Regions from separate parts of the Amycolatopsis sp. NPDC051373 genome, predicted to be linked through region 1. Evidence: riboswitches for the same ligand, from Rfam matches in the RefSeq annotation. Region 1 holds a riboswitch; each other region holds the start of a gene.
The links. Region 1 has a riboswitch for S-adenosylmethionine ahead of thrC (threonine synthase). Riboswitches for the same ligand answer to the same signal wherever they lie in the genome.
Positions count from the first base shown of each region.

Region 1 (7,760 bases):
GCGCAGCGGGCGGGACGGCTCCATCGGCTCTCCGTGGTCAGCTCGCGAGGGCCCTCATGATCAGGGTGTCGAAAGCGCGGTCGGGCAGGACGCGGCGCAGGAAAATCAAGGGCTTCGCGCCGAAACCCGCAGCGTAACGTGTGCGCGGGCGCCGAGCGGTCGCAGCCTTGGCGACGGTTTTCGCGATCACGGACGGCCGAGACATCATCCGCGCGTTGATGCCCGAGTTCATGCCCTTCGCCAGCTTCCCGGCCAGGTCCGAATACGCGCCCTCGCCGGAGACCTCCGTCATGTGGTCCACGGCGATGCTGCCCCACTCCGTCGCGATCCCTCCGGGCTCGACCACGACCACGTCGATCCCGAACCGCCGCACCTCCATCCGCAGCGAGTCGGAGAACCCCTCCAAGGCGAACTTCGTGCCGTGGTACCAGGCGCCCAGCGGGGTGTAGATCTTGCCGCCCATCGAGGAGATGTTCACGATCCGGCCCGAGCGTTGTGCTCGCATCACCGGCAGCACGAGTTGGATCAGCCGCGCGGCCCCGAACACGTTCACCTCGAACTGGTAGCGCGCCTCCGACAAGGGCACGTCTTCGACCGCGCCATATGAGCCGTAGCCGGCGTTGTTCACCAGCAGATCGATCCGCCCGGACTCGGCGACGATCGCCGCCACGGCCTTCCCCACGGACTCCACGTCCGTCACGTCCAGCGCGATCGTCCGCACCCCGCGTTCGGCGAGGTCCGCCATCCGCTCCACCCTTCGCGCGGCGCCATAGACCGTGTAGCCACGCTCCAGCAGCTCTCGCGCGGTGGACTCTCCGATACCCGACGACGCGCCCGTGACCAGGGCGACCTTGGGAGCCATGACCGTCACCTCCTGAAAGTGAACCAGGACTCAGGTTTATCATGAGTCATCGTTCACTTTCAACCGCGTGGATTTCACCAGGGTTGTTTTCGGCCGTGTCATCGTCGACGGCGGCGAACGAGTGGTGCTCGTGCGTCACCACCCAGCGGCCCTGGTCCTTGCGCAGGCCGATGGTCAGCCGAAGGTGATGGCCCGGTGGATCGGCGGGGGTGCCGCAGCGCAGGAGCGCCCAGGCGAACGCCACGTCGTCGCTCGCGGTCACGTCGAGCTCCAGGATGGTGAACGTCGCGCCTTCCGCTTGCCAGACGAAGAACGGTGGCCAGGTCTCGCGGTACGCGTCGATCCCGCGGACACCTTCGTGGGGCGGCGGGACGTCGAACATCACGATGCCGTCGGAGTGGTCGGCGAGGACGCCGTCGAGATTTCCCGTGTGGACGGCAGTGGCCCAGTTTTCGATCAGGGCGCGGATTTCGGCTTCGTTCGTCATGGTGGGTCCTTCCCGCGGAGCGCTGTCGAGGGCGGCGATGGGCGTCAGCATCGCACCGCGGGCCGACCGGAACCGGCGTTCAGCGGTCGCGGAGGCCGAGTTGTCCACAAGGGGGCAGTTATCCACAGGTCGGCGGATTCGGCCTGGTGGTTGGAGTCGATCAACGCCTAGCGTCGCACGTGTGTTCGAGCAGACCGCCCGTGATCCGGGCACTCCCGTGAACGCCAGGCTCGCCTGGCTGGCCGACCAGCTGGCGGCGGGCCCACGCACCGTCGGGCCTGGCGGCCGGCTGGTCCGGCGCTGGCTGCCCGGCGGCGCCGACCCGGCCCACCCGGGTCTGCCCGGCGTACTGAAAAGTCCCCGGGTCCTCGTCGTACTGGGGCTGGTGGTCGTGGCTGTGCTGATCGCCGCGGGCTTCGCGGTGTTCAGCGGCTCGCCCGAGATGGAGGTGGCGCCGTCGCTGCCGAGCGCGAAGGCGCACCCTTCCGTCGCGTCCTCGGTGCCCTCGGCGTCCGCGAAGCTGGTGATCAGCGTGATCGGCCACGTCCGCGCGCCCGGCCTCGTCACGGTTCCAGCCGGCTCGCGTGTGGCCGACGCGGTGCGGGCCGCCGGTGGCGCGGACCCCGGCACTGATCTCTCCAGCCTGAACCTCGCGCGCAAACTCACCGATGGCGAGCAGCTCGCCGTCGGCATCACGGTCGCGTCCTCGGCCCCGGCCGGTGCCGGCGCGGCTCCGGGCAAGCTCGACCTCAACTCGGCCACCCCCGAACAACTCGACACCCTGCCCGGCGTCGGCGAGGTCACCGCCGGCCGCATCATCGACTGGCGCACGCAGCACGGCGGCTTCTCCAGCGTCGAACAACTTCGCGACGTCGAAGGCATCGGCGAAAGCAAGTTCGAGAAGTTGCGCGAGCAGGTGACGGTCGGATGATGCTCGTCCAGCCGGAAGGCGCGCCGTCGTGGCGCGATCACGATCTGCGGCTCGTCCCAGCAGCGCTGGCGGCGTGGGGCGGCACCCTGGCGGGACTGCGGCTCGGGTGGTGGGCGGCCGAGGTTTTCGGCGTGATGGCAGCGGTTTTGTCGGCCGTGTTGCTCGCGAGGCGGCGTGGGCGGTGGCTCGGAGCCGCCGGCGCGCTGCTGGTCTTGGGGCTCGTCGTGGCGCTGCCGACGGCGTGGCGCATCCGGGGAGCGGAGCAGGACGCGCTCGGCCAAGCCGCAGCGCACGGGGTGACCGCCACGCTCCGCGTCGAGGTCACCGAGCGGCCGCGGCCGATCCACAGCGCGGGCTACGCCGATCAGCAGGCGGGTACGCGATCGGTCGCCATCGACGCCCGGGTGGAATCGGCCACTGTGGACGGCCGGGCGGTGGGGTCCACCGGCCGGGTCCTGCTGCTCGCGCCGGTGGCGGGGTGGGGCGATCTGTTGCCGGGCCAGGAGGTCACGGCGTCGGGGCGCCTGGCGCCGGCACGCGGGGGTGAACTGACGGCGGCGGTCGTCTACCTGCAGGGCGCTCCGGTCGGGGTCACGCGGGCGCCGTGGTGGCAGCGGGCGGCCGCGGCGTTGCGGGCGGGGCTGCACGAGTTGTGCGCGGTGTTGCCGGAGGAGCCGGCGGGGTTGCTGCCCGGACTGGTGTTGGGCGACACGAGTGCGTTGCCCGAGCAGGTCGAGCAGGAGTTCACGGAGTCGGGGCTCACGCACTTGATGGCTGTGAGCGGCGGGAACGTGGCGATCATCTGTGGCGCGGTGTTGCTGTTGTGCCGGTTGCTCCGCATCGGGCCCCGGGTGTCGGCTGTCGCGGCCGGATTGTGTCTGGGCGGCTTCCTGATTCTCGTCGGTCCGGCGCCGAGTGTGTTGCGGGCCGGGGTGATGGGCGGGGTGGCGCTGCTGGCGCTGGCGTTGGGCCGTCGTGGATCCGCGTTGCCGGCGCTGGGGTTCTCGGTGTGCGTGCTCGTCGCGTGGGATCCGGTGATGGCGGCGGACTTCGGGTTCGCGTTGTCGGTGTTCGCGACAGCGGGCCTGGTGCTGCTGGCGCCGCGATGGGCGGATTCGTTGATACGCCGGGGGATTCCGCCGGGGTACGCCGAGGGGATCGCGGTGCCGCTGGCGGCGTTCGTGGTCACCGCGCCGGTGATCGCGGGCATGGCGGGCACGGTGAGTCTCGTCTCGGTGGTGACCAACGTGCTGGCGGCGCCCGTCGTCGCGCCGGTCACGGTGCTCGGGGTGCTGGCCACGGTGGTCGGGCCGTGGTGGCCCGGGGCCGGGCACGTGCTGGTGCACCTGGCCGATCCGGAGGCTCGCTGGCTGATCACGGTCGCGCGGCACGGGGCCCGTGCGCCGGGTGCGGTGCTCACGTGGCCGGGTGGCTGGTGGGGTGGGGTGTGCGCGGCCGGGGTGCTGGTCATGGTGGTGGTCGCGTTCCGGTTCCGGCGCGCCCGGCTGCTGGTGGCGATGGGGCTGGTGGCGGTGCTGCTGATCGTGGTGCCGCCGCGGGTGCTCTCGCCCGGCTGGCCGCCGAAGGGCTGGGCGATGGTCGAGTGCGACGTCGGCCAGGGCGACGCCGTGGTGCTGGCCACGGCAGAGCCCGGGCGCGCGGTGGTCGTGGACACCGGGCCCGAGCCGGGGCCGGTGGACGAGTGCCTGCGGCGGCTCGGCGTGGAGCGGATCCCGCTACTGGTGCTCAGCCACCTGCACGCCGACCACATCGGCGGGCTGTCGTCGGTGTTCGACGGCCGGGCCGTGGGGGCGATCGCCGTCGGGCCCGGGCGGGCGCCGGCGTGGGCGTGGCAGCAGGTGTCGCAGGAGGCGGCGACGCACCACGTTCCGCTGCTGGAGCTCAGCGATGGGCAGCGGCTCGACTGGCCGGGGCTGTCGCTGGACGTGCTCGGGCCGCGCTACGTCACGGCACGGGCGGCCGCCCTGCAGGACGGCACGATGATCAACAACAGTTCCGTGGTGCTCCGCGCGACCACGGCGGCGGGGAGGGTGCTGCTGACCGGAGACGTGGAACTGGCCGCGCAGGCCGACTTGCTGGCCGAGGGGGTGGATCTGCACGCCGACGTGCTGAAGGTTCCCCACCACGGCTCGCGCTACTCGTTGCCTCAGTTCCTCGAGGCCGTGGGCGCGCGGGCGGCGATGATCAGCGTGGGCGCGGGCAACAGCTACGGGCACCCGGCGAAGTCCACAGTGGACGTGCTGGGCGCGTTGGGTGTGCTCGTGACGCGGACCGATGTGGACGGCGACACGGCCGTGCTGCCCGGTGACGGCGGACCTGCGGTGGCGCGCCGGGGTGAGCCGCGCGGACCGCCCCGGTAGGGGAGCGGCCCGCGGGCCCGGCGGTCAGAGGCCGAGGGCCTTGCTCACGGCTTCGGCCGACGGCGGCACGGTGGCCTTGGGGCCGATGCGGCCTTCGACGGCGTCGAGCGTCTTGAGGCCGTCGCCGGTGATGAGCAGCACGGTCTCGGCGTCGGGGTCGATCTTGCCGGCCTCGATGAGCTTCTTGGCGGTCGCGACGGTGACGCCGCCCGCGGTCTCGGTGAAGATGCCCTCGGTGCGCGCGAGCAGCCGGATGCCCTCGACGACCTCCTCGTCGCTCACGTCCTCGATCGCGCCGCCGGTGCGGTTGACGACGTCGAGCACGTAGGGGCCGTCGGCGGGGTTGCCGATCGCGAGCGAGCGGGCGATGGTGTCGGGCTTCACGGGCTGGACCACGTCGTGGCCGGCGCGGAACGCGGCCGAGACGGGGGAGCAGCCGGTGGCCTGCGCGCCGAAGACCTTGTAGGGGCTGGCTTCCACGAGGCCGAGCTGGCCGAGCTCGCGGAAACCCTTGTCCACCTTGGTCAGCTGCGAACCCGACGCGATCGGTACCACGATCTGCTCCGGCAGGCGCCAGCCGAGCTGCTCGGCGACCTCGTAGCCGAGCGTCTTGGAGCCTTCGGAGTAGTAGGGGCGCACGTTGACGTTGACGAACGCCCACGTCGGGTGCTCGCCGGCCAGCTCGGTGGCGAGGCGGTTGACGTCGTCGTAGTTGCCGTCGACGGCGATCAGGTCACCGTCGTAGACGGCGGTGGTGAGGATCTTGGCGCGTTCGAGCGACTTCGGGATCAGCACGACCGACCGCCAGCCGGCGCGGGCCGCGGCGGCGGCCGTCGCGTTGGCCAGGTTGCCGGTCGAGGGACACGCGAGGACCTCGAAGCCGAACTCGCGGGCCGCGGCCAGCGCGACGGCGACCACACGGTCCTTGAAGGAGTGCGTGGGGTTGCCGGTGTCGTCCTTGACCCACAGGGACTTCAGGCCCAGCGCTTTGGCGAGGCGGTCGGCCTTCACCAGGCGCGTGGCGCCGGGTTCGGTGTTCGGGATCTCCTCGACGGTCGAGGGGACGGGAAGGAGCTTCTTGTAGCGCCAGATGTTCTTGGGGCCGGCCTCGATGTCTTCGCGGCGCACGCGGCCGAAGTCGTAGGCAACCTCGAGTGGCGAGAAGTCCTCGGCGGAGACGAACTCCGGGGCGAGCGGCTGCCGGTGGCCCTCTTCCTTCGAAACCAGTTCGACTGCCGGACCGAGGTCCAGGGTCTTCTTGGTGGAGGTCGTGCCGAGGGTAACGGTCATCGCGAGGTTCCTTTCCTCATCTGCCCCGCAAAAGCGGGCCGGAATTGGCACCGTGGTCGTCAGCTATCCCGCAAATTCGGGAAGACAGGCTGTACGCCGGTTGCCGGGGCTTCGTCGGGCCGTTCCCTCTGCCCCTCTGGATGAGCGGTGTTCAGTTGTCGGCGCGCCGCTGTGAATCTGGTGGAGTGTGAATCTGGTGGAGCTGGGCGCTGCCTCGGGTACACCGTACGACATGGCGATCACCTCGTGCCACGGTGGCGGCGCAGATCACCGCGGCGGGCGCGTGGCCGAGCGGGTGAGAGGATGGCGGGGTGACCACCGCACCCGCGCCGCTCCACCTCGTCCTCGGTGAGGAAGAACTGCTCATCGAGCGGGCTGTCCGCTCGTCGCTGGATGCCGCGCGGGCCGTGGACTCGACGGCCGAGATGACGCGCAACCGGGTGTCCGAACTCACACCGCCCGTGCTCGCCGAGCTGGTGAGTCCCTCGCTGTTCAGCGAGGGACGGGTCATCGTGCTCGACTCGGCGCAGGACATCTCGCAGGAGCTGGCGGACGCGGTGATGGCCTACCTCAAGGCGCCCGCCGACGGGATCGTGCTCGTGGTCGTGCACAACGGCGGCGGCCGCAGCAAGGCGGCCAAGGCGCTGCCCGCGGCGCTGAAAAAGGCGGGCGCGGAGATCACCGAGTGCCCGAAGCTGACGAAGCCCGCCGATCGGGAGTCGTTCGTGCGCAACGAGGTGCGCCGCGTCGGCGGCAAGATCGATGCGGCGGGGGTGATGGCGCTGATGGACACCGTCGGCTCCGACCTGCGCGAGCTGTCCTCCGCGGCGACGCAGCTCGTCGCCGACACCGGTGGCGTGGTCGACGAGCAGGCCGTGCGCCGCTACCACACCGGCCGCGCCGACGTGACCGGCTTCGCCGTGGCGGAGAAGGCCGTGGGCGGCGACCGCGCGGCGGCCCTGGAGTCGCTGCGCTGGGCCATGCAGCTGGGCGTGCCGCACGTCCTGGTCGCCGACGCCCTCGCGGACGCGGTGCGCACGATCGCCCGCGTGTCCGCCGCGGGCCGCGGCAACCCGAACCAGATGGCCGGCGAGCTGGGCATGCCGCCGTGGAAGATCCGCAAGGCGCAGGGCCAGTCACGCGGCTGGGGCCAGGACGGCCTCGCCACCGCGATGCGCGTGGTCGCCCGCCTGAACGCCGAGGTCAAGGGCGTGGCGGCCGACGCCGACTACGCCCTGGAACGCGCGGTCGTCGAGGTCGTCGCCGCCAAGGGTGAACGCTGACGCTGCTCGGCGGGCAGGGCTCGGGCCACCGGCACAGGGCCTGAGGCACAGCAGCCGCGAGATGGCCGGGCGGGACCGCTGGTCGGGTGTGCAGACTTCGCAACAGCCACCGCCGGCCGATCGACCGTGGCCGGGTTTTCTCAACGCAAAGGCACGCTGCTCACGGGGAGCGGGAGAGCGGGAGAGCGCACGAAAAAGCCCGGCGACCAGTCGGTCACCGGGCCCTTTCAGGACTGGCAGGGTGCTGCGATCAGCTCAGAGCTGGTTCGCGCGCTTCGCGAGAGCCGACTTCTTGTTGGCGGCCTGGTTGGCGTGGATGACGCCCTTGGTGACAGCCTTGTCGAGCTTGCGGGCGGCGTCGCGCTGGAGTTCGAGGGCCTTGGTCTTGTCGCCGGAGTCGGCGGCCTCACGGAACTTGCGGATCGCGGTCTTCACCGAGGAGCGGATCGCCAGGTTGCGCTGACGGGCCTTCTCGTTGGTGGTGATGCGCTTGATCTGGGACTTGATGTTGGCCATGAAGGCGTCC
Region 1 covers NZ_JBFBAE010000026.1:136,171-143,930, forward strand. The annotation lists gene AB0383_RS37920 (helix-turn-helix domain-containing protein) at 1-24, opposite strand, end outside; gene AB0383_RS37925 (oxidoreductase) at 38-862, opposite strand; gene AB0383_RS37930 (nuclear transport factor 2 family protein) at 909-1,349, opposite strand; gene AB0383_RS37935 (ComEA family DNA-binding protein) at 1,531-2,280, shown strand; gene AB0383_RS37940 (ComEC/Rec2 family competence protein) at 2,280-4,661, shown strand; gene thrC (threonine synthase) at 4,686-5,951, opposite strand; SAM riboswitch class I at 5,965-6,098, opposite strand; gene holA (DNA polymerase III subunit delta) at 6,263-7,234, shown strand; gene rpsT (30S ribosomal protein S20) at 7,490-7,750, opposite strand.

Region 2 (7,760 bases), on a different contig from region 1:
TGCGGGACAGGCCCAGTAGCTTGGCGAGGCCGGCGTCGACGCGCATGCCGTCGAGCCCGTCGGGGACGGGCAGCAGGCGCGCGGTCACGCGGTCTCCTTCTTGCTGTTCTTGTCGCGGGTCGAGGTGCCGTCGTAGTCCTTGCCCAGCAGCGACAGCAGCACGATGAGCACGCCGCCGCAGCAGATCGCGGAGTCGGCGATGTTGAAGATCGCGAAGCCCTCGCCGTTGGGGGCGAAGGCCGAGATGAAGTCGATGACGTGGCCGCGCAGCGGGCCGGGGGCCCGGAAGATGCGGTCGGTGAGGTTGCCGAGCGCGCCCGCGAGCACCAGGCCGAGGCCGATGGCCCAGCCGACGCTGCGCAGCCGCCGCGAGAGCCAGATGATGGCGACGGCCACGGCCGCCGCGACCAGCGCGAGCACCCACGTCATGCCCGTGGCCATCGAGAACGCGGCACCGGGGTTACGGATCACCTGCAGGTAGATGAGCCCGCCGAGGACGCGCACCGGCTCCTTGCCCTCGAGGTTGGCCGCCACGAGGTTCTTCGACACCAGGTCGATCACCCAGATCAGGGCCGCGACCGCGAACACCAGCCCGACCCGGCGCTTGGGCAGCACCACGGGCGCTTCGGGCTCCTCCGAGACCGCTGAGGCCGCGTCACCGCTCACCGCCGGTTCGACGGCGGGCGCGCCTTCGGGCCGGCCGGGTTCGGGCGAACCGGGCTCGGACAGATCGTGTTCGGACGAGGAGGGCTCGGTGCTCACGCCCCCATTGTCCACGCCCCGGCCTCACCCGTTCGCGGCGGCAGGCCGCGAACGCCCCTTCACGGGTCCGGCGACCACCAGAAACGCCGCCGCGAGCAGCACCACTGCCGACGAAACCACCCCCGCGACCCCCGGTAGCAGCACCGCCACCGCCACGAAGCCCACTGTGACCGCGAGGACCAGGAGACTGCGCTCGTACCCCGCCAGCACCACCAGCCCCACGGCGGCCAGCGCCGGGCCGCGGGCGTCGGCGTCGAGGTCGAATTGGGCGTAGGCGGCGAGGTCGAGCACGGGCACCGCCAGCACACCGCCGGCGAGGACCAGGGCGATCCGGCCGGGTTTCGGCCTGGTCCCGGCTCGCGCATAGCCGAAGAGCACGATCGCCACGACCAGCGCGAGTGCGATCGGCCAGCCCAGCGCCGACGTGGAGGCCGGCGCGGGCAGCGAATCCTGGCTCAGGAACTGCTCACCGCCGATGGCCGTGCCGAAGTAGTCCACGTGCACGCGGTCCATCGGCACCGCGGACAGGTTCACGAACTCGCCCACGGCAGAACCGGCACCGGCCGCGAGCCGCACCGCGGCCAGGATCAGCTCGGCGAAGCCCAGCAGTGCGAGCGGAACCCAGAAACCCCAAGATCTCCCCACGCGCCGAGGGTAGCGAGCGGGCTCAGGCGCAGAACGGCGGCAGCTCCCGCGGGTCCCCCACCGGGGCCCAGCGGCCGTCGACCTTCGTGTACTCCCAGCGGGCGCCGCGGGCGACGATCTGGCGCAGCGCCAACACGAGGCGGTCCACGTGCTCCTCGGTGCTGCCCAGGCCGAGGCTCACGCGCACGGCCTGCTGCCCGTCGCGGCCGCATTCGCCGATGAGGCGTTTGGTGGCGACGTGGGCGCAGAACGCGCCGTCGCGTACGCCGATGCCGTACTCGGCCGAAAGGACCGCGGCGAGCCAGCCGGGTTCGAAGCCGTCGACGATGAAGCTCACCGTGCCCACGCGGTCCACCGGCGCGTCGAACAGGCGCAGCTCGGCGCAGCCGGGCACGCCGGACAGGCCCTTGCGCAGCCGCTCCAGCAGCGTGGCCTCGTGCTCGCCCACGGCGGCCCAGCGCGCGGACAGCTGCTCGCACGCGACGCCGAGCGCGTAGACGCCGACGGTGTTCGGCGAACCGGCCTCGTGCCGCTCGGCACCGGTGTTCCACACCACGGCGTCCTCGGTCACGAGCTTCGTCGCTCCCCCGCCGGCGAGGTACGGCTCGGCGGCGCGCAGCCAGTCGGACCGGCCGATGAGCGCGCCGGCGCCGAAGGGCGCGTAGACCTTGTGCCCCGAAAGCGCGACGTAGTCGACGTCCAGCTCCCGCAGGGAAATCCGGCGGTGCGGCGCGAGCTGTGCGGCGTCCAGCGCCACCCGGGCGCCGTGCTTCCGTGCCACGGCGGCGATCTCGGCCACCGGCAGCAGCTCGCCGGTCACGTTGGACGCTCCGGTGACCACCACGAGCCGCGGTCCCTCCGGGCAGGCGGCCAGCGCTTCGTCCACAACGGACACCGCGGCCAGGCGCGTGCGCGGCAGCTGCACGCGGCGCACATTCGGGCCGCGCCAAGGCAGCAGGGCCGCGTGGTGCTCGGTGTCGAACACGACCACGGACGTGCGCCGCGGCAGCGAACGCGCCAGCAGGTTGAAGGAATCCGTGGTGTTGCGGGTGAACACGACGGTGTCGGTGGCACGCGCGTCGACGAACCGGCGCAGGATGTCGCGCGTGCGCTCGTAAAGGCGCGTGGACACCTGCGAAGCGAAGCCCGCGCCGCGGTGCACGCTCGCGTACCAGGGCAGGAACTCGTCGACGGCGGAGCGGACCGCGTCGAGACACGGCGCGCTCGCGGCGTGGTCGAGGTTCGCGTAGCCGATCTCGCCGCCGGTCACCAGCGGCACCCGCAGCGCCGCCCCCGCGACGCCGGGAATCCCCTGTGCGGCAACGGTTTCGGTGTTTTCAGCGGTGCGGTCCAGAGCGAGAGTCATGGCGGTGCCTCCTCGGCAGTCCGGGGGACCCCCGGCGAGGGGCCCGCGCTTGCCCGTCGCACAACACGACCGGCCCGGTCTTCACCCGGGGCACCCCACCGCGGTAGGAGGGTTGCCGGCCAGCAAGCCGGGGCTGAACGCTGGCACTCATGACCTGTTGATGAAGGTAACTGATTCCGGCCGTGCGAAGAAAGCCCCGTCCCGTGATCTGAGATGGCGCTCACACGCCGGCGATCACCGCCGCAGGGCGCGGAAAGCTTCCGTCTGCTCACGGATCGCGCGCTCGGCCGGGAGCCGTTCGATCGAGGAAGCGCCGAAGAAACCCACAATTCCCTCGGTGTGGTCGAGCATGTACTGCGCGTCGGCGGGCTCGGCGATCGGGCCGCCGTGACACAGCACGAGCACGTCCGGGTTCACCCGCTTGGCGGCGTCGTGCATCGCCTGCACACGGGTCACGGCCTCGTCGAGCGTGACGGCAGTGCGCGCGCCGATCGTGCCGCTCGTGGTGAGCCCGAGGTGCGGCACGAGCACGTCGGCGCCCGCGCGGGTCATGTCGGCGGCTTGCTCGGGGTCGAACACGTACGGCGCGGAGAGCAGGTCGCGTTCGCGGGCCAGCGCGACGAGGTCGACCTCCAGGCCGTAGCCCATGCCGGTCTCCTCCAGGTTCTGGCGGAACACGCCGTCGATCAGCCCGACCGTCGGGAAGTTCTGCACGCCGGCGAACCCCGTCCGCTTGAGCTCGTCGAGAAACGGGCCCATCAGCCGGAACGGGTCGGTGCCGTTGACACCGGCCAGTACCGGCGTGTCGCGCACGACCGGGAGCACCTCGCGCGCCATGTCCACGACGATGCCGTTGGCGTCGCCGTAGGCCAGCAGTCCGGCGAGCGACCCGCGCCCGGCCATGCGGTAGCGGCCGGAGTTGTAGATGATCAGCAGGTCGATGCCGCCGGCCTCGGCGGCCTTGGCGGACAGGCCGGTGCCCGCGCCGCCGCCGATCACGGGCCTGCCTTCGGCGACCGCCGCGGTGAGCCGGGTCAGCGCTGTTTCGCGGTCCACGTCAGGACTTCCCTTCGCCGATGAGCCGGTGCAGTTCGCTCGCGGCGGCGGCGCCGAACCCGGCGTCGTTGATGGCTTCTTCGCGCCGGGTCACGGTCACCGCGCTGCCGGACAACGCTTCGGTGAGGTGGGCGAACAGCTCGGCGTCGGCCGCAGGGTCGTGGAACGGGCCGTCCGGAACGTCCACAGCGGACACTCCGCCGAGCGGCAGGAACACCGAGACCGGCCCTTGTGCCGCCCGGAGTTTGCGCCCGAGCAGCGTGCCCAGCTCCGCGGATTCCTCCGGTGTGGTCCGCATGAGCGTGACAGTCGGGTTGTGCACCAGCAGGTGCCGGCCCGCGAACCGCTCCGGTACGGTGTCGGCCGGGCCGAAGTTGACCATGTCGAGCGCGCCGACGCTGACCACCTGCGCCACGCCCGCTCGCCCCGCAGCCTCCAGCCGGTGCGGGCCCGCCGACAGCACCCCGCCGACGAGCTCGTCGGCCAGCTCCGTGGTGGTCAGATCGAGGACACCGGCCAGCAGGCCGTCGGACACCAGCTTCTCCATCGCCCGGCCGCCGGATCCGGTCGCGTGGAACACGAGCACCTCGTAGCCGAGCCGTTCCAGCTCGGCGCGGGCCTCGTCGGCAGCGGGGGTGGTGACGCCGAACATCGTCACCGCGACCACCCGCCGCTCGCTGGTCTCCCGGCCGGTCTCGTGGTGGCGGGCCATGGCGGCGATCGCGGCCGCCGCGTTGCCCAGCACGGTCTTCGACACCGTGTTGAGGCCCGCGATGTCGACCACGGAGTACATCAGCGTCACGTCGGTCTCGCCCACGTACGGGCGCACGTCGCCGGACGCCATGGTGGAGACCAGCAGTTTCGGCACCCCCACCGGCAGCTCGCGCATCACGGCCGCCGCGATCGACGAGCCGCCCGAGCCACCGACCGCCAGGACGGCGTCGACGCGGCCTTCGTCGAACAGCCGTCGCACGGCCACCGCCGCACCGCGCGCCATCGTCTCCACGGCGCGTCCGCGGTCTCCCCGCAGTGACGCGAGGTCGACGCCGGCGGCGCGGGCCACCTCCTCGGCGGGCACGTCGGCGCCGTCGGACGCCGACGAACCGGCGTCGACCAGCAGCGTGTGCACCCCGTCGATTTCGAGGCGGGTGCGCAGCCAGTCGTATTCGGCGTGTTTCGTGTCGAGGGTGCCGACGAGGCAGACCGTGGCCATGCCCGCCATCGTCGCCCCCCGCGGGCGCCGCCGCTGGGCCAGTTGGCCGGAAGTGGTCCAAACTGGCTGGTGAAGGAGGTGCCCATGCACCGGGTCGAGACCGCCGAACTGGCTCGGCTACTCGGCGCGTGGCGCGGCGGCGGCCCCACGCTCCCGGCCGCGCTCGCCACCACGCTGGCCGAGCTGGTCGACTCCGCCGTGCTGCCCGAAGCCGCCGTCCTGCCGGCACAGCGGCCGCTCGCGCGAGCACTCGGCATTTCCCGGGGCACGGTGACCTCGGCGTACGACCGGCTGGCGGCCGACGGGCTCCTCACGGCCGAAGCCGGCTCCGGCTCCCGGGTGCGGCGGCGCCAGCCCGGCGGCCCGGGCGTGCCGGGTGGCCGGCTCGTCTCGTTCACCGGTGCGGCGGCGCCGGCGGACCTGTCGAGCGGCGCCCTGCCCGGCTCGGCCCTGACCGCGGACGCGCTCGCCGCGCTCGGCCCCGCCGATCTGGTGCCCTATCTCGACACTGACGGCTACTTCCCCGCCGGCGTCCCGCGGCTGCGGGCCACGATCGCCCGGCTGCTCACCGACGACGGCGTGCCCACCGCCCCGGAGCAGGTCGTGGTAACCGCCGGCGCCCAGCAGGCCGTGTGGCTCGTGGCCAACACGCTGGTCGCGGCGGGTGATCTGGTCCTGGTGGAGGAACCGAGCTACCGCGGCGCGCTCGAAGCGTTCGCCGGCGCCGGGACCCGGCTGCGGGGCATCCGCTGGAGCGCGGGCGGGATCGACCGCGACCACCTGCGCGCCGCGCTGCGCCGCTCCCCCGCGCTGCTGTACTGCCAGCCGTCCGTACACAACCCGACCGGCGAGCGCATGCCCGCGGCCGCGCGGCGTGAGCTCGGCGAGCTCGTCACGGCCGCCGGTCTGCGCACCGTGGAGGACCGCAGCAGCGCCGACCTGGTGTTCCGCGGCACGGCGCCAGGGCTGGCCGCACACGTGCCACCGGAGCTGCTGGTGAGCATCGGCACCGCGTCGAAGCTGTTCTGGGGCGGCGTGCGGATCGGGTGGATCCGCGCGGACGCGCCGACGGTCGCCCGGCTGGTCGAGGCCCGCAAGGCGATCGACCTGGGCTGCTCGGTCGTCGACCAGCTGCTCGCCGTCGGGTTGCTCCGGCGGGCCGCCGAAGCCCGGGAAGCCCGGCGCACGCTGCTCACCGCGCGCCTGGAGTCCACTGTGGACGTGCTCGGCCGGCTGTTCCCCCACTGGCGCTGGACGCGGCCGGCCGGCGGCACCGGGCTGTGGACCGACACCGGCGAAGACGCCGTGCGCCTGGCCCAGCGGGCGCTCGCCACGGGGGTGAAACTGGCGCCGGGGCCCGCGTTTTCGGTCTACGACGGGTTCCGGACGCATCTGCGGCTGCCGCTGTGGCACGCGCCGGAGGAGCTGGAGCCCGTGCTCGCGTCCCTGCGGTAACTCCCGCTTCGAGGACGCCAGCTCGACTCAGCGGCCCAGCTCACCGCGCCAACGCGCGAGCCGCCCGGCCCGGTCGACGGCGCGGATCCGGCGCTCGGTCGCGTCACGGACCGCCGCCGTGGTGACCACCAGCAGCTGGTCGTCCTCCTGCAGGCGGCTGGTCTTCTGCGGCGTGAACCCGGAGCCGTGGCGGACCACGAGGCTCACGGTGGCGCCGGCGGGCAGCCCGAGCTCGGAGATGTATACGCCGTGCAGCTTCGAGCCCTTCTGGATGCGCACCTGCAGCAACTCCGCGCCGAGCTCGTCGAGCGGCGCGGCGTCGACCTCGATCTCCTGGGCCTCGGCCCTCTTCGTGAGCCCGAGCCGGCGCGCGAACGGCCCGAGTGTGACCCCCTGCAGCAGCGTGACCACGATGACCAGCACGAACACGGCGTCGACCAGCCGTTGTGCACCCGGCACGCCCTGCGAAAGCGGGATCATCGCGAGCACGATCGGCACGGCTCCGCGCAGGCCCGCCCACGACAGGAACGCCTGCTCCCGCCACGGCAGCCGGAACGGCAGCAGCGAGATCACCACCGACAGGGGCCGCGCGAGCAGCAGCACCACCGCGCCCGCGACGAGGCCGGGCACGAGCGTCTCCAGCAGCCGGCTCGGCGACGCGAAGAGCCCGAGCAGCACGAACAGGCCGATCTGCGCGAGCCAGCCGAGGCCTTCGGCGAACGAGAGCGTGTCGGAGCGGTGCGGCAGCCTGGAGTTGCCCAGCACCAGCGCCGCGACGTACGTGGCGAGCAGCCCGGACGCGTGCGCCAGTTGGCCGGAGGAGTACGCGAGGATGCACACGGCCACCGTCGCCAGCGGGTACAGGCCGGTGGCCGGCAGTGCGGCCCGGCGCAGCGCCATCGCGCCCAGCCAGCCGAACAGCAAGCCGATCACGAGCCCGGCGGCGAGCTCGTAAACGACCAACAGCGGCAGGGTCCAGTCCACGGCGGCCCCCGACGCGAGCACGATCACCGCGATGTACGCCGGCGCGTCGTTGATGCCGGACTCCAACTCCAGCGCGCCGACGAGCTTCGGGCGCACCCCCACCGAACGCAACACCGAGAACACCGCCGCCGCGTCGGTCGAGGCGAGCACCGCACCCCACAGCAGCGCGAGCCGCCAGTCGAGCCCGAGCAGCCAGTGCAGCGCGGCGCCGGTCGCCGCGATGGTCACGATCACGGCCACTGTGGACAGCAGGATACCCAGCCCCAGTGCGGGTTTCAC
Region 2 covers NZ_JBFBAE010000035.1:86,021-93,780, reverse strand. The annotation lists gene AB0383_RS43475 (RluA family pseudouridine synthase) at 1-88, opposite strand, end outside; gene lspA (signal peptidase II) at 85-666, opposite strand; gene AB0383_RS43465 (hypothetical protein) at 787-1,407, opposite strand; gene AB0383_RS43460 (aminotransferase class V-fold PLP-dependent enzyme) at 1,430-2,773, opposite strand; SAM riboswitch class IV at 2,814-2,928, opposite strand; gene AB0383_RS43455 (phosphoenolpyruvate hydrolase family protein) at 3,008-3,829, opposite strand; gene AB0383_RS43450 (Tm-1-like ATP-binding domain-containing protein) at 3,831-5,042, opposite strand; gene AB0383_RS43445 (PLP-dependent aminotransferase family protein) at 5,127-6,497, shown strand; gene AB0383_RS43440 (potassium/proton antiporter) at 6,525-7,760, opposite strand, start outside.
Region 2: it holds a riboswitch for S-adenosylmethionine, as region 1 does, so the genes downstream of both, AB0383_RS43460 (aminotransferase class V-fold PLP-dependent enzyme) here and thrC (threonine synthase) in region 1, are expected to answer to the same signal.

Region 3 (7,760 bases), on a different contig from region 1:
GTGCTGAAGGACTTCTCGACGGTCGAGCGCAAGGAGCTCCCGTTCGAGGTCTCCGTGGCCGCCGACGCCGCCGAGGCGCTCGTGGCCAAGGGGCTCACCGCGGCCCAGAACGAGTTCCACGCAGGCTGATCAGCCGGTTGCTCTCTGTTAGTGATCAAGAGTGGCGCTGCGTAGTTTTTCCTCACTCGATGGGCGGCTTATGGGGCCCTGATCGAGTCGTCCCGACGCGCTCGGGGTTCCCGGTGCCTCGGTGACCGGTTAGGACGGAATGCGGGAGTCCGCACACCGACCCTGAATCGGAGAATGCTTCATGTCGTTCACCGCCGAGGACCTCACCGAGGTCACCTTCGGTAACGCCCCGATCGGCCGCCGTGGCTATGCCAAACAGGAGGTCGACGAGTTCGTGCGGCGCATCGCGAAAACGATCGCCGAAGAGGACGACCTGACCGCGGCCGAAGTCCACCACGTCATGTTCAACAAGCCGCTGATCGGCAAGCGCGGCTACGACGAACGCGAGGTCGACCACTTCCTGGACACCGTGGAGGAACAGCTGGCCGACCTGTCCGGCCGGCGCGCTCCCGCCGTGCCCGGCGCGCGCGACGAACACGAGGCGACCGCCTCCCGGGCCCCGCGTCCGGAGGTGACGGAGAACGCCAAGTCCTTCCAGGACCGGTAGGTCTTTCCGGCCTTGACCGCGTCGTTCCCCCGCGGCGTTTTCCTGGCCTGCGTTTGTCCTTCTTCCTGAAACAACCCCGCCCTCCGGACTTCCCAAGCCCCGAGAACACGGAACCGGCCCGCTCACTGTGGTGAGGGGGCCGGTTCCGTGTCTGCGTGCGGCTGTTCGAAGCCGAGGTCAGTGGTCCGCGTTGTGCGCGATCTTGTCCGCGTACTGCACCGCAGTCGCCGCGCGCTTGACCTTGCCCGAGGGCGTCTTGGGGAGGCTGCCGGCCGGGAGGACCACCACGGCGAACGGGCGTATGTCCACCGCGTCGCGGACGCGGGCGGCGACCTGCTTCGACAACGCGCGTTCGGCCTCCGCGTCGCCGGCGAGCTTGGATTCCACAACGACGGCGAAGCGTTCGCGGCGGCTGCCCGCGTCGAGGCGGACGGCGACGGCGTTACCGGCCCGCACGCCCTCGACCGACGTGGCCGCGCGTTCGATGTCGGTGGGGTACAGGTTCCGGCCGCCCATGATGATGACGTCCTTGCGGCGACCGCAGATGACGATCTGGCCGTCGATGAGGTAGCCGAGGTCGCCCGTCTTCATCCAGCCGTCGGCGTCCTGGGTGTCGAGGGGCCCGTCGACGGTGAGGTAGCCCGGAGTGACGGCCGGGCCGCGGAGGCGGATTTCGCCGACTTCGCGGTCGCCCAGCAGCGAACCGTCCGCGGAGACGATGCTCGCCTCCAGGCCGTCCAGCGGACGGCCCAGCACGGCGAAGGAGCGCACCGCGTCCGTGCCCCGCCGAGAGTCGCCCTCAGGGACCGGGACGGCGCGATCGTCCGCCTCCAGGGCGTCGGCCTCGACGACGTCCAGGGTGAGACCTGTGAACAGCGGCGCGAAAGACACCGCCAGAGTCGCCTCGGCCATGCCGTACGCCGGGAACACACACTCGGCCGGCATCTTGAAGCGGGCGCCCGCGTCGACGAAGGTCTGGACGGCCGTCTCGTCGATCGGCTCGGCCCCGTTGAGCGCGATGCGGAGCTTGGACAGGTCGTAGGCGTTGTCGTCCTCGACGCGGGCCATGCGGCGGCCCACGATGGCGTACGCGAAGTTCGGCGCGGCCGTGGTGGTGCCGTTGTACTTGGAGATCAGCTCGGGCCAGATCAGCGGGCCGGACAGGAACTCGACGGGCGTGATCTTCACCAGTTCCACGCCGAAGGTCATCGGCACGGTCAGGAAGCCGACCATGCCCATGTCGTGGAACGTCGGGAGCCACGACACCATCACGTCGACGTCGAAGTCGAACTCCGCGCGTTCGACCATGGCCTTGACGTTGGTGTAGAGGTTGCCGTAGGTGATGCGCACGGCCTTGGGTTCAGCCGTCGAACCGCTGGTGAGCTGGAGCAACGCGGTGTCGCTCTCGTCGGTGGGCACGACCTCGGCCAGCGGCTCGCCCTCGGCCAGCTCGGTGATCAGGCGGTGCTCGATGCCCTTCTCCGCCAGCACGGGCGCGAGCTGGTCGAACGGCTCGCCCAGCACCACCAGCCCGGCGCCGATCATCCCCAGCACCTTGACCGTGTCCTCGGCCCACTCGGCGAGGTCCGTGCGCGCCGTCGGCTGGTGCAGCATCGTCACGCTGCCGCCGGCCAGCCACACGGCCTGCACGGTGGGCGCGATGAGCACCGGCGCCGCGGCCAGCACGGCCACCGCGCTCCCGGGCTTCAACCCGCCCGCGACCAACCCACCGGCGATCTTCTTGGCCTGGTCGTGGACCTCGGCCCACGTCCGGCGAACCGGCTCCTTGGGCTCGCCCGTGACCATGCCGCGCTGCTGACCCCGCCCCGTCGCCGTCTCGACGAGCGTGTCCACGAACCGACTCATGCGCGACAGATTACTGTCTGGTTGTCAACGCTCGCCTGCGGCGGCGTGAACAGCGTCGATCGAGCCGTCATTCGAGCGCTTCGGACGTCTCCAGCCACTTCGCCTCGACGTCTTCCTTCTCCGCGTGCACGCCCTTCAGCTCCGTGTTCAACGCGATGAGCTTGTCCGGGTCCGTGGCCGCCTCGAGCAGTGCCGCGTGCAGCTTCTCCTCGCGCGCGGCCAGCTGGTCGAGCTTGCGCTCCAGCCGGCCGAGCTCCTTCTGCGCGGCCCGGATCTCCGCGTTGCTGCGCTTGGCCTCGGCCTTCTCCGGAGCCGCCGACGCCCCGCGCCCCGGCGCCATGTCACGGCGCCGCGGCGCCGCCTCCCGCAGCTTCGTGCGGCGGTTGAGGTACTCCTCGATGCCACCGGGCAGGTTCGTCACGTGGCCGTCGCCGAACAGAGCCACGGTCGTGTCGCAGACGCGCTCGACGAGGTAGCGGTCGTGCGAGACCACGACCATCGTGCCGGGCCAGCCGTCGAGCAGGTCTTCGAGCTGCTGCAGGGTGTCGATGTCCAGGTCGTTGGTGGGCTCGTCGAGCAGCAGCACGTTGGGCTCGGCCATCAGCAGCCGGCACAGCTGCAGCCGGCGCCGCTCGCCACCCGACAGGTCACCGACGGGCGTCCACTGCCGCTCGGCCGGGAAGCCGAGCTTCTCGCCCAGCTGCGACGCCGTCATCTCCTGCTTGCCGAACACCACGCGCCCGGCCACCTGCTCGATCGCCTGCAGCACGCGCAGGTCGGCCGGCAGGTCGTCGAGCTCCTGGCGCAGGTGCGCGAGCGCGACCGTCTTGCCCTCGACCCGCCGCCCCGTCTCGGGAGCGACGTCGCCGCCCAGCAGCTTGAGCAGCGACGTCTTTCCGGATCCGTTCACGCCGACGAGACCCACGCGGTCGCCCGGCCCGATCCGCCACGTCACGTGGTCGAGCAGCGTCCGGTCGCCGACACTGAACGACACGTCTTCCAGCTCCAGCACCGTCTTGCCGAGGCGGCGCTTGGCGAACGCCATCAGCTCCACGGAGTCGCGCAGCGGCGGCACGTCGGCGATCAGTGCCTCGGCGGCTTCCACGCGGTAGCGCGGCTTCGACGAGCGCGCCTGCGGGCCGCGGCGCAGCCACGCCAGCTCCTTGCGCGCGAGGTTCTGCCGCTTCTCCTCGGCCGTCGCGGCCAGTCGCGCGCGCTCGGCGCGCGCGAAGATCCAGTCGGCGTAACCACCTTCGTACTGCTCGACGCGCCCTCCGGTGACCTCCCAGGTGAGGCTCGCGATGGTGTCGAGGAACCACCGGTCGTGGGTCACGACCACCACGGCGATCCGGCGCGCCAGCAGGTGGTCGGCCAGCCAGCGGACACCTTCGACGTCCAGGTGGTTGGTGGGCTCGTCGAGCACCACGAGGTCGAGCTCGCCGGTCAGCGCCGCGGCCAGCGCGACGCGACGGCGTTCGCCACCGGAGAGGTTCGCGGTCGGGGTGTCGAGGCCGATCGCCGTGATGCCGAGTCCGTCTACAATGGACCGGACGCGCGCGTCGGCGGCCCATTCGTGTTCCGCGCCATAGCGTTCGAGCACGACGTCGCCGACCGTGCTACCCGAAGGCAGCTCGGTGCGCTGGGTGACGACGGCCATGCGCAGGTCACGAACATGGCTCACCCGGCCGGAATCCGGCTCGCTCAGACCCGCGAGCACCTCCAGCAACGTCGTCTTGCCGCCTCCGTTGAGACCGACCACGCCGATGCGCTGTCCGGCGGCGACGCCGAGCGAAACGCTGTCCAGCAGCGGTTTCACCCCGTACGACTTGCTCACCGACTCCAGGTTGACCAGGTTGGCCATCCGATTCAGCCGATCCTTTCCACAGTGGACTAGATGTTCAGGCGTGCACGCGCGGTGGCGCGCCACGGGGTGCGTCGTCGCCGCCGACCAGCCGAGCGCCGGGCACCGGGCCGTGGGCGACGCGCACCGTTCGGCACACGCCGGCGCCGGACAGCTCGGCCGCCACCTCGACGGCGGCCTGCGCGTCGGCGCAGAGGAACGCGCACGTGGGCCCCGAGCCGGACACGCAGCCGGCCAAAGCACCCGCGTTCACGCCCGCGCGCAGCGTGCGACGCAAGCCAGGACGCAGGGACACGGCGGCCGCCTGCAGGTCGTTGCCCAGCAGCAGCGCGAGCTGACGGGGGTCGCCCGACGCGAGGGCCTCGACGACCGGGGTGTGCGAGCCGATGCGCGGCGGGTTGCCTTCGGCGCGCAGGCGGTCGAGCTCGCCGAACACCTTCGGCGTCGACAGGCCTTCGGTGTCGAACGCGAGCACCCAGTGGAACGTGTGGCGCGACAGCACGGGCACGAGCTGCTCACCGCGGCCGGTGCCGAGCGCGGTGCCGCCGTAGAGCGCGAAGGGCACGTCGCTGCCGAGCTTGCCCGCGATGGCGGCCAGCTCGTCGCGCGTCACGTCGAGCTTCCACAGCGAGGCCAGGCCGACGAGCGTCGCCGCCGCGTCGGCGCTCCCGCCCGCCATGCCGCCGGCGACGGGGATGCCCTTGCGCAGCACGATCCGCAACTTCGGGTCGTCGCCCTCGGCGCGGCCGGTGTAGGTGGAAAGCTCCTGGGCCGCGCGCCAGGCGAGGTTGGTGGCGTCGGTGGGCACCGACCCCTCCCCCTCGCCGAAGACTTCGAGCCCCGGGTCGTCGGTGGCCGCGACGGTCACCTCGTCCGTGAGCGACAACGCCTGGAAGACGGTGACCAAGTCGTGGTAGCCGTCCTCGCGCAGGTCACCGATGGCCAGGTGCAGGTTGACCTTGGCCGGGACCCGGACGGTGACTGGTGGTGGAACTACGGCGAGCACCCGTCAAGCCTACGTGGCCGGGCGCCTGGGCTCCCCACCAGGAGAAAACAGCCGTTTTCGGGACGCCTGTCCCAACCTCTCGGACACCTCGTCGCCAACCTTGGACCCCGAGACCCGCGCACCGAGCCGTGAAGGGCCCGCTGAAGGAATCGGAGTCCTTCAGCGGGCCCTTCACGGCACCGACGGGTTCGGCTGGGGTCAGGCGGCGACGCTGTGCGCGGCCCGCACGACCGGCGTCACGTGGGCGCCGCGGTCGGCGATCCACGCCAGCGCCGCGTCGGCCCGCTCGCCACGGACACCGATGCGGAAACGGGCGATCGGGGTGTCGCCGATGCGCGTGAGTCCGCCGCCGATGGTGGCGACCTCCACGTCGAAACGGCCGGCCGCCTCGGGCAGCAGGGCGCCGACGGACGCGAAGCCGATCAGCACGACGTCGGCGGACCGGTCGTACTTCGCGGCTTGCGCGCGAGCGGTCTCGATCGCCGGCAGCACCGCCTGCGCGGTCCAGCTGCCCGGCGAGGCGATGAGGTCGAGCACGTGACCGCGTTCGACGACCGCGCCGTCTTCGAGCACCGCGACGTCGTCGCAGACGCGGCGGACGACACCGGCGTCCGGAGTGGTCAGCAGCACGGTGGTGCCCAGCTCGGCGCGCGCCCGGTCGAGGACGGCCAGCACGGCGCCGGCCTCTTCGGGTGCGATGCCGGCGGTGGGGTCGTCGGCGAGCAGCACGGCCGGGCCGGCGGCGAGCGCCTTGGCCACGGCGACACGGCGCAGCTGGCCGGGCGTGAGGTCGGCCGGCTTCTGTGCGGCACGGGCGGTGAGGCCCACGAGGTCGAGCAGGTTGCCGACGCGGGTCTTGCGCTGCGGCCCCTCGATGCCGAGCTGCTCCAGCGGGGTGGCGATGTTGCCGGCGACGGTGCGCTCGGCGAGCAGCTCCGGCTTGGTGCCGACGACACCCAGCTGGCGGCGGACTTCACGCAGCCGGCGGCCGTCGAGCGCACCGGTGTTGAGGCCGTCGAGCCGCACGACACCGCGGTCCGGGCGCTCCTGCAGCGCGATGCAGCGGGCGAGTGTGGACTTGCCGGAGCCGGCTGGCCCCACCACGCCGAAGAGGGAACCGGCCTGCACGTCGACGCTCACATCACGCAGCGCGGCGACCGGATTTCCGTTGAGGGGAAAGGACTTGGACACGTTTTCGACAGTGATCACGAAGGGAGCTCCAGGCATGAGGCGCAGCACCGTTTCCGGGCGCGCCGGGCGTCACCGAATTACCGTCCTTTTCGGACGGTGCGCAGAATTGCGGTAGAAAAGATCAGGCGATGACTGTGGAGCGTCGACACGCACATACCGTGCGGCGACCTTCATCGACGACGCGCCGCCGGGTCAACAGGAGCGGGCGGGCTACCCTCTGCATCGGAAACAGCCTCCATCGGTCCTGGCTGTAGCACCTGCCCCATGGGGGGTGGTTGCTGCGACTTCGGCGAGCCAGGTCTCTCAGTCGCTCGGGATGGACATTCTGAGTAAAGCCGATCCCATTGGGTGAACGCAAGCGCGTTGGTGCAGATCACACGAGTGGTGGTGCCCGGATACCGGGACACCCGCAGCCACATCCTGGACCCCGAAAGCTCCGGCACCGAATTTCTTCCCCGCGGCGAATCCGGCGACCTATTCCACTGTGGACGCTGCCGATCCCTGGTGGAGACCCGATTCCGGCACGGGCGACGCGGAGCAGCTCGCGCGTGGGTAAATGACGGTTCGGCGAGGTAGTTCGCCACGGCGAGACACTCCGTCTTCCCGGCCGGACACCCCACTCCCGTCCGCGAGCCGAATCCGGACGTCCGTCACACCCGGCTGTGATACGCGCGTATCGGATACAATCGTACCACAACAGCGGAGGAGGACCGTGGCGCACCGAGTCGACCACGAACAGCGCCGGCGCGAGATCGCCACGGCAGTGTGGCGCATCGCGGCCGAACGCGGGCTCGACTCCGTGAGCATGCGCGAGGTGGCCGCCGAGGCAGGCGTGTCGCTGCGGCTGGTGCAGTACTACTTCGAAACGAAGCACAACCTGCTCGTGCTGTCGCTGCGTTACCTCCATGAACGCGGCGAGCAGCGCACGCAGGTCCGCATCGCGGCGCAGGTCGACCAGAGCGTGCGTGGCGTGGTCCGGACTCTTCTCACGGAGCTGCTCCCGCTGGACGCCGAGCGCGAACTGTCGCTACGCGTCAACCGCGCCTACTTCAGCCGCACCCACAGCGACCCGGCGCTGGCGAAGGTGTTCCTGCACGCCGAGACGCCGATCGAAGACCTGCTCACCAGCCTGTTGCGTCGCGCGGTGCTCCCACCCGGCG
Region 3 covers NZ_JBFBAE010000034.1:46,025-53,784, reverse strand. The annotation lists gene pth (aminoacyl-tRNA hydrolase) at 1-129, shown strand, start outside; gene AB0383_RS42720 (DivIVA domain-containing protein) at 311-676, shown strand; gene AB0383_RS42715 (fatty acyl-AMP ligase) at 854-2,542, opposite strand; gene AB0383_RS42710 (ABC-F family ATP-binding cassette domain-containing protein) at 2,610-4,403, opposite strand; gene AB0383_RS42705 (4-(cytidine 5'-diphospho)-2-C-methyl-D-erythritol kinase) at 4,441-5,409, opposite strand; gene AB0383_RS42700 (ATP-binding cassette domain-containing protein) at 5,608-6,618, opposite strand; SAM riboswitch class I at 6,817-6,923, opposite strand; gene AB0383_RS42695 (TetR/AcrR family transcriptional regulator) at 7,313-7,760, shown strand, end outside.
Region 3: it holds a riboswitch for S-adenosylmethionine, as region 1 does, so the genes downstream of both, AB0383_RS42700 (ATP-binding cassette domain-containing protein) here and thrC (threonine synthase) in region 1, are expected to answer to the same signal.